DNA from 2 places in the Rhodobacter sp. 24-YEA-8 genome. Region 1 is predicted to be linked to the other one. Evidence: riboswitches for the same ligand, from Rfam matches in the RefSeq annotation. Region 1 holds a riboswitch; the other holds the start of a gene.
What was found. Region 1 has a riboswitch for cobalamin ahead of BLW25_RS16890 (DUF1852 domain-containing protein). Riboswitches for the same ligand answer to the same signal wherever they lie in the genome.
Positions count from the first base shown of each region.

Region 2: it holds a riboswitch for cobalamin, as region 1 does, so the genes downstream of both, BLW25_RS14065 (CbtB domain-containing protein) here and BLW25_RS16890 (DUF1852 domain-containing protein) in region 1, are expected to answer to the same signal.

Region 1 is NZ_FNSK01000002.1:78,663-83,379, reverse strand. It holds gene BLW25_RS16900 (helix-turn-helix domain-containing protein) at 1-725, shown strand, start outside; gene BLW25_RS16895 (methionine synthase) at 769-1,797, opposite strand; gene BLW25_RS16890 (DUF1852 domain-containing protein) at 1,821-2,804, opposite strand; cobalamin riboswitch at 2,961-3,161, opposite strand; partial or broken gene BLW25_RS16885 (IS3 family transposase) at 3,581-4,717, opposite strand, start outside.
Region 2 is NZ_FNSK01000001.1:2,895,204-2,899,920, forward strand. It holds gene cobF (precorrin-6A synthase (deacetylating)) at 1-499, shown strand, start outside; gene BLW25_RS14060 (CbtA family protein) at 517-1,314, opposite strand; gene BLW25_RS14065 (CbtB domain-containing protein) at 1,316-1,486, opposite strand; cobalamin riboswitch at 1,518-1,705, opposite strand; gene cobA (uroporphyrinogen-III C-methyltransferase) at 1,753-2,472, opposite strand; gene BLW25_RS14075 (cobyrinic acid a,c-diamide synthase CobB) at 2,469-3,764, opposite strand; gene cobM (precorrin-4 C(11)-methyltransferase) at 3,761-4,534, opposite strand; gene BLW25_RS14085 (cobalamin biosynthesis protein) at 4,531-4,717, opposite strand, start outside.

The sequences.
Region 1 (4,717 bases):
GCGTTCTGCTGGCGCGCCTGGAGCAGGAGCCGCTGATCGCGCGGCTGGTGGAGGAGGCCGGACTGACCGCTCCGTCGGCTTTCACCCTGATGCGCGTCAGCCTTGCCAATTACTTCGCCGCAGCCCTGGTGATGCCCTATGGGCGTTTCCTCGGCGCCTGTGAAACAACGCGCTATGATGTCGAATTGCTGTCCCACCGCTTTGGCACCAGTTTCGAGCAGACCGCGCATCGTATGTCGACGCTGCAACGCGAGGGTGCGCGGGGCATCCCGTTCTTCTTCGTGCGGGTGGACCGGGCGGGAAATATCTCAAAGCGCTTTTCGGCGGGGCGGTTCCCCTTCTCGCGCTTTGGTGGCACCTGCCCGCTCTGGAACATCCATGGCGCTTTCGAGACGCCCGATCAGGTACAGACACAGCTGATCCGCATGCCCGAAGGCGCGAGTTATTTTTCGGTTGCGCGCACCGTGACCCGCGCGGGCGGCATGCAGGGGCAACCGGCGCAGCGGCTTGCGATCGGGCTTGGCTGCGATACCGCCTATGCGCCGCGCCTGATCTATGCGGACGGAATCGACCTTGTCAGATCGAAACCGGTCGAGATCGGGCTGAACTGCTATCTTTGCGAACGTCGCGACTGCGCCGCCCGCGCTCACGCGCCGATCAACCGGCCGCTTGCGGTGAATGAACGCGAAAGAAGCCTCGCGATCTACCGCTTTGGGGAAGAGTAACATGCCGCCGGCGTTTCTCCGGCGGCATGGCGATGCGATCTGATTATGCCTGCAGTTCTTTGCGGATAATCTCGGCACCGGCACCCAGAGCCTGCAACTTTGCCCTTGCGATATGGCGCGGCAGCGGTGCCATGCCGCAATTGGTGCAGGGGCAAAGATTTTCGGCATCTACGAATTGCAGCGCTTTGCGCAGCGTATTGGCCACTTCCTCCGGCGTCTCGACCCGTTCGGAAGCCACATCGATGGCACCAACCATCACCTTCTTGCCCCGGATCAGTTCAATCAGATCCATCGGCACATGCGAATTATGGCATTCAAGCGAAATCATATCGATGCTTGACGCCTGCAGCTTCGGGAAGATCTTTTCATATTGACGCCATTCGGTGCCGAGTGTCTTCTTCCAGTCCGTATTGGCTTTGATGCCGTAACCATAGCAGATATGAACTGCGGTCTGGCATTTCAGACCTTCAACTGCCCGCTCCAGTGCAGAAATCCCCCAGTCATTGACCTCATCGAAAAACACGTTGAAGGCGGGCTCATCAAACTGGATGATATCGACGCCTGCGGCTTCCAGTTCGCGCGCCTCCTGATTCAGGATTGTTGCAAACTCCCAGGCAAGCTTTTCCCGGCTTTTGTAATGAGCATCATAGAGCGTGTCGATCATGGTCATGGGGCCGGGCAGCGCCCATTTGATCGGCTGTTTTGTCTGCTGCCGCAGGAATTTTGCATCCTCGACAAAAACCGGTCTGCTGCGCGCCACGGCACCGGTGACGGTCGGCACGCTGGCATCATAACGATCCCGGATCCTTACGGTTTCTCGTTTCTCAAAGTCAACGCCTTCAAGATGTTCGATGAACGTGGTGACGAAATGCTGGCGGGTCTGTTCGCCATCGCTCACAATGTCGATGCCCGACTGCTGCTGATCGTCCAGCGCAAGGCGCAACGCATCCTGCCTGCCTTCAGCAAGTGTTTCCCCTTCCAGTTTCCAGGGCGACCAGAGTTTCTCGGGCTCGGCCAGCCAGGACGGTTTGGGAAGGCTGCCGGCAGTGGCGGTGGGAAGAAGTTTATTCATAGTGGGGGACCTTTTTTATTCTGTCAAAGCGCGAAACTGGCTGACCATTGCGAAAGCCTGGCCTGATGCGGCCTGATAAAATGCTCTTCCGCGAACCTGGCCTGCTCCAGCGCCAGACGACTGCGCTCTTCGCGGTCATAGACAATCCGCGTCAGAGAATAGTCCTGATGTTTCAGGCTTGGGTGATAGCAGCTGCCCGCGGCGGCATTGGCGTTGTAGATTTCCGGGCGATAGATCTTCTGGAATGTCTCCATCGTGCTGATGGCACTGATCATTTCCAGATTTGTATAATCAGCCAGAAGATCCCCCATGAAATAAAATGCCAGGGGGGCTACGGCGCCCGGCGGCATGAAACAGCGAACCTTCATTCCCATTTTTGCAAAATATCTGTCGGTCAGAGATGCTTCATCCTGCCTGTATTCAGCACCAAGAATAGGATGAGTGATATCGGTTCGAATATAGGTTCTGTTGCTTGACACACTGAGACATATCACAGGTGTTTTGCTGAAATTCTGACGATATACCTCAGATTTAACGAAACTCCTGAACAGATTTCCATGCAGGTTTCCAAAACCTTCTGGCGCGGCGAAAACGGATCTCCCTTTATTATACTCGGGGAGCGCTATGCTGAAATCATAGTCCCGTACATATGAAGAGAAATTATTCCCCGCGGCCCCATCAATGACCTTACGGCTCTTGTGATCAAGGATTTTTGTCTTCAAAATCTCAATAATCGGGAAAACGCCCGCAGTTTCGGCATCCCCCATATCCATGTCGACAGATATGATCTCAACCCCGACGGAATACCGGTCACCTTCAGGGTTGTCCCAACCCGCCAGAGAATTGAACCGGTTAGTGATCATCGCCAGAGTGTTTCGCAAATTCTCCCGGCGATGTTCCCCTCTGGCAAGATTGGCAAAATTGGTGGTGATGCGCGTATTTTCGGCGGGAATGTAATTCTCGTCGAAGCCAATCTTCGTAACCCTGAAAGTGAAACCTTCTGTCATTGTGACATGCCTTCTGAGCGGCCTGAAAAGACAGGCCGTAAAACCACAGACACTCCGCGACGGATGTCGCGAAGCCGGCCCCGGGCGACAGATGTCACACGGGCCTTTGCAGTCACCTTTGCGGAACGGCCGCTCCCGACACGCCCACCGCGGCCGGAACAGGTGATCAATCCAGGCAGGTTTCCTGACTTGCGGGTCGTAACCTTGTCCGGCCTTCCCGGCGCAGCATATGCGCCAGTGGCTTTTCGGACAGGCTCGCCGCTCACAGTTGCGGGGGCAGCTCCGGATTTGGCACTGGCCTTACCGGATTCCCTTTTAACCGGGGCTTCCCCCGGCACCTGAATCAAGTGATAAAATCCTTTGGGAGCCAGGGAATGTCAACGATTTCAAAGGCAGATTATATTCATGAATATCATGAGCGAAACCGGTAGTGTAAGAGATCAGGCTCAGACGAATTTTCTCGAAATCCCCCTTGCAGCTGGACCTGTGCCGGAAGGTGCTTCTGCGCGCCAGGTGAATCTGACCGAATTCATATGGATTTGCACCGTTCCGGCCTATATTTAGCCGGTCTTTTTCAAAGCTGGCGCAATCCGGTTGGCGAAATCTCGCAACGCCCCGGGTGCATCACCTGAAACAGGCTGCCTGGCCGTCCGGTTTCAGCCTATATGGCCATCGCGCCTTGCATAGTCCTGCGATCTGGCTGTCACGCGGGATGGATATGTGCGGCCACAGCACCTTGAGCTACTCCCCGATGCTTGGACAGTTTTCGAGGATGTTTAAGCTACTGCCTGTGCCTGCCGGTCGGTTTCGATGCTGTTGAAGTAGACCACGGCGGGGGGCAACCCGCCATGGGCAGTGTGTGGCCGCCGATGGTTATAGAAGCTGACCCAGGATCCGATTGCGGCCTTTGCCTGAGACCCGGTCTCCCAGGCATGCAGATAGACGCATTCGTATTTCAGGGACCGCCACAGGCGCTCGATGAAGACATTGTCGATGCACCGCCCCTTGCCGTCCATCGAGATGCGGGTTCCGACGCGTTTCAGCCGATCTGTCCAAGCGAAGGACGTGAACTGGCTGCCTTGGTCAGTGTTCATGATTGTGGGCGCGCCGAACCGGTGGATGGCCTCGTTCAACGCCTCGACGCAGAAGTCCGCTTCCAGGGTGTTCGATATGCGCCAGGCCAGAACTTTGCGCGTGAACCAGTCCATGATGGCGACCAGATACAGAAACCCCCGCCGCATCGGGAGATAGGTAATGTCGGCGCACCAGACCTGACCGGGGCGATCGACCCGCAGCCCGCCCAGCAGGTAGGGATAGGTCTTGTGGCCCTTTCTCGGCTTGCTGGTGTTGGGCTTCTGGTAAATCGGCATCAAACGCATGAGCCGCATCAGCCGCCGGATGCGCTTCTGGTTCACGCCGTGCCCCTCGTTTTGCAGATGCCAGGTCATCTGCCGGACGCCGTAGAAGGGCGTATCCATGAACTGCCGGTCGATCAGCTGCATCAGGCCGAGGTTCTGATCAGTCTCTCCAGCCGGCTCGTGGCAGAACGACGAGCGCGAGATCGACAGCAGGCGGCACTGCGCCCCGATCGACAGTGCAGGGTGGTCCCGTTCGATCATCCCACGCCTCACTTTCCGCTCCACGGCTTGAGCTTTCGTGACAAAAAATCGTTGGCGACAGCCAGCTCCCCGATCTTGGCGTGCAATGACCGGACCGTCTCTTCATCCACCTCCGTCGCGGGCTTCTTGCCGCCGCGCTCGAAGATGTCCGCAGCCCCGTCGAGCAGCGATTTCTTCCATTGATGGATCATCGTCGGATGCACGCCGTATTCGGCCGCCAACTCCGACACAGTGCGCTCGCCCTTGATGGCCTCAAGTGCCACGCGCGCCTTGAAGCCCGCGTCATGGTTCCTG
Region 2 (4,717 bases), on a different contig from region 1:
TGCCGGCGCATGGGCGGCGGCGATTGACGCGCATCCTGGCGTAAAGCGGGTGGCGCTGATGGTCTGGGGCGATCCCGCGCTTTACGACAGTACCCTGCGGATTGCCGCACGGCTGGGCAGGCTGCGCGAAGTCTCGGTCTCGGTGGTGCCGGGGATCATGTCACCGCAGGTGCTGGCCGCTGCGCATCGCATTCCGCTCAACGGGCTTGGCGCGCCGTTTCTGGTGACGACAGGGCGGCGGCTGCGCGAAGAAGGCTGGCCCGAAGGCGTCAACCGGCTGGTGGTGATGCTGGATGGCGGCTGTGCCTTTCAGGATCTGGCGCCCGAAGGCATCTCGATCTGGTGGGGCGCCTTTGTCGGCATGGCGAATGAGATCACCGAAGCCGGCCCCCTGGCCGAGGCGGGGCCGCGTATCCTCGCCCGGCGCGAAGCGGCGCGGACCGAGCACGGCTGGCTCATGGATATCTATATTCTGGACCGGACATCCCCGGCGGCATAAGCCGCCGGGAAGCTGGTTTATGCCTCGCGGCCACGGCTCCAGAGCGCGGCTGCGAAAAGGCCGAGCAGCGTCCAGACCGCAAGACCGACCCCGATGGCGCGGCCGGCGAATTGCGCAGCCAGTTCGGGCGGCGTCGGGCCGGTGAACTCATGCGGATGCGGCGCGCCGACGATATGGGGCGCGAGGATCAGCAGGATCGCCGCCGCCCAGACCACCCAGTTCCGACCGAAGGCGATGAGCCAGAGACCGATGGCGGTCGCAATCACTGTCGCCACCCACCAGATCGCGCGGGCGTTGACATCGGCCGCGGCCATGCCCGGAAGCTCGGGCGAGAGGCCGAAAGCCGGCGCCATCTGCACCGCGACAAAGCCCGCGATCCCCCAGAGAAGGCCCTGGCGTGCGGTGACCCGGTTGCCATTATTCTCAGACAGGGCCATCGCCGCGACCAGCAGCAGCCCGTAGCCGGCATAGACCATAATCGAGAACAGGATCGACAACCCGTCACGGGCTGCGTCAAAACCGATACCGGGGATCTCTGCCGCCTCGCCATGGTCATGCGCGGCTTCGGACCCATGATCATGGCCCGCTTCTGCCGCAGGCGCGGCCTGAGGCTCTGTCTGCGGCTCTGTGGTTTCCGACGCCGGTTCTTCACCGTGATGATGGTCTGAGGCCGCCGCGAAATGAGTGCGCTCGCCGCCCTCATAAAGCTCGGCATGAAGCAGCACGGGCTGCACGAAAACAAGCTGCAACAGGGCGGCAATCAGCCCCGCTGCAGCGCCAGCGATCAACGCGCTGGTCAGCAGTCTTTGCAACATATCAGTGGCAGGGGAATCCGACCGCGTGACGCACATCATGGGCGGCGTCATGCAGGGTTTCCGACTGGGCGAGGCCAGCGACGAAGATCAGCGCAGCACCCAAAAGCGCCACGACGAGGATATTCGCCAGTTTGACATCAGCCTTCGCGCCTGAGCGGGCAATGGTGGACATATGAGTTACTCCTTGCCGTCATCCCCGACGGCGGTTCCATCAGTGCGAAGGTCGGTCTCCTGACTTGCAGGTCACAGCCTCTGCCCTCCTTCCCATGGATTGCTCCACAGTGGTTAACGGGGTCGGCTCGCTGCGCACAGTCGCGGGGGCGGTCGGGTCGGGGAATCCCCCGCCCTGTTCCCATGCCGGTCGCCCGGCACCTTCACAATATCGAGAGTGACAGGCGCATGACGCCCGGTCAAGTCGCGCGCGCCACTTCGCACCCGTCAGGTCGCCAGCGCACCATAAAGGATAAGAGTCGGTGCCGGGTCGGGGGCCGCCCCCTCCAGACGCGCGGCCAGACCCGCGACGGTATCGCGGCGAAAGGCCTGCGCCGGGGTCGAGACGCCTTGGGCCATCAGCGCGGGCGTCTCGGGCGGCAACCCGGCAGCGACCAGCTTTGCCGCCAGCTGCGGAAATGTCGCCCGCGCCATGAAGACCGAGGTGACAGCCTGCGGATCGGCCAGTGCTGCCCAATTAAGACTTTCGGGCAGCGCCCCTGTCACGTCATGGCCGGTGACGAATTGCACCCGGCGCGCATTGACCCGCCGCGTGAGCGGGATCCCCGCCGCCGCCGCCGCCGCCGAAGGCGCGGTGACGCCGGGCACGATCTCATAGCCGATCCCGGCCTCGCGCAAAGCTGTGATCTCTTCTTCAAGCCGCCCGAACATACCGGAATCGCCGGATTTCAGCCGCACCACCTTCAGGCCCGAACGCGCATGATCGACCAGGAGCCGGCTGACATGATCCTGGCGCGGCGAGGCGCGCCCCGCCCGCTTGCCGACCGAAATCAGATCCGCCTCCGGCGCCGCCAGATCAAGGATCGGCCCGGCAGAGAGGTCGTCATAAAGCACCACATCCGCCGCTTGCAGCCGTTTGACCGCGCGCAGGGTCAGCAGATCGGGATCGCCCGGGCCAGAGGAGACAAAGCTGACGATCTCGCTCATGTGGCGGCTCCGATCAGGTGGAAGAAGGTGCCGGTGACAAGGCCTTTGCGCGATCCGGTTTCGGGGACCGGCGCGCTTTCGGCATCAGTCACGCGGGCAAGGGGCGCATCGGGCTGGGCGAGAATGGTCGAATAATGGAACTCATGCCCGCGCAGCCTCGCACCCGCCACATGGCCCGGGATCGGCGCGGAAAGCGCGGCCAGCCGGTAGCCCAGATGCATCCTGCGCTTTTCATACGAGGTCACAAGACCGAGGAGCCCGGCCATCTGATGCCGGGTGCCGGATGCATCGACCAGCGCCTCGCCCAGAACCATATAGCCGCCGCATTCGCCATGCACCGGCTTTGCCGCCGCGAAATTCCTGAGGCCCGCAAGAAAAGCTGATGCCGCCGCGATCCGGCCCGCATGCAGTTCGGGATAGCCGCCGGGCAGCCAGCAAAGATCGGCTTCCGGCGGCGCTTCATCGGCCAGGGGCGAAAATGGCAGAATCTCGGCCCCCTGCGCGTGCCAGGCATCCAGCAGATGCGGATAGGTGAAAGAAAACGCCTCATCCCGCGCCAGCGCAATGCGCTGGCCGGGCGGTTTCGGCAGCTCTCCCGCCGGGGTGCTCACGCCGCCCGCCGCCGCCGCGCGCAGGGCCGCAAGATCGGTATGTTCGCGCAAAAAACTCGCATAGTCACTGATGGCGCGTTCAAGATCGGGGTGCTCGACCGCCTGAACCAGACCCAGATGCCGCTCTGGCAGGGTCAGGTCGCCGCGCCTGGGCAGCGCGCCGAAAACCGGCAGCCCGACCGCCTCCATCCCCAGCCGGCAGAGCCGTTCATGCCGGGGCGAGGCCACACGGTTCAGGATCACGCCCGCGATTTTCACGTCCTTGCGATAGGCCGCCATCCCGGCCGCCATCGCCGCGACCGTCTGCGCCGCCCCCGAGACATCCAGCACCACCACGACCGGCCAGCCGGTCAGCGCCGCGATATCGGCACTGGCGCCGGTTCCGGTCTCGCCCGCGAATGCCACGCCGTCGAAGAGCCCCATCGAGCCCTCGGCCAGCGCCAGCGCGCCGCCCCGCGCCAGCTGCGCCCCGATCAGCCCGGGCGCCATCGCCCAGCTGTCGAGATTGAAGCTCGACCGTCCCGAAGCCGCGAGGTGAAAGGCCGGGTCGATGTAATCGGGCCCGCATTTATAGGGCTGCACCGCCACGCCGTCATCGCGCAATGCGCGCAAAAGACCCAGCATCACCGTCGTCTTGCCCGCGCCGGAGCGCGGGGCGGATATGATCAGCCCTTTGGTCACAGCTTCACCGCATCGGCCCGGCCCGCACGGAAACGGCGGTCATAATCGGTGGAATACAGGCTCGATTCGATGAACCCTTCCTGCCCTAAAGACGGGCCAACGAGGATCAGCGCCGTGCGCTCCATCGTGTCGCCGATCAGTCCGGCGATGGTTGCGAGTGTGCCGCGCACCACCCGCTCATCCGGCCAGGAGGCGCGCCAGACCACGGCCACCGGGCAATCGGCCCCGTAATGCGGGGTGAGTTCCGCCGTGGTTTCCCCGAGCCGGTGGATCGAGAGGTGAATGGCCAAAGTCGCGCCGGTGGCGGCGAAGGATTCAAGCTTTTCACGTTCGGGCATAGCGGAGGCGCGGCCAGGGGTGCGGGTCAGAACGAGGCTCTGGGCAAGGCCCGGCAGCGTCAGCTCCATCCCCAAAGTCGCGGCGGCAGCTGCGAAAGAGGGCACGCCCGGCGTCACATCATAGGGGATGCCCTCGGCCTTCAGGCGGCGGATCTGTTCACCCATCGCCGACCAGACCGAGAGATCGCCGGAATGCAGCCTTGCGACATCAAGGCCTGCCTCATGTGCGGCACGGATTTCGGCGATGATCGCGTCCAGATCCAGCGGCGCGGTATTGACGATCTTCGCGCCGGGCGGGCAATGCGACAGCACGGCCTCGGGGATCAGCGAACCGGCATAAAGACAGACAGGCGAGGCCGCGATCAGGTCACGCCCGCGCAGCGTCAGCAGGTCGGGCGCGCCGGGGCCGGCGCCGATGAAATGGACGGTCATGGGGCGGCTCCTTGCTGCGGGTCTTTGGGCTGCGGCAGGTCTTTTTGGGCGATAGCAGCCGTTGCCCTGCCATCTGCCGAGATCACACGCGGCGCGGTGAGGCAGGCACCGGGGCCAAGGGCGGCCAGTGCGCAGGCCTCTGACACCGACCCAGTACCATGCGCCGCGCGCGAGGCGGCACTG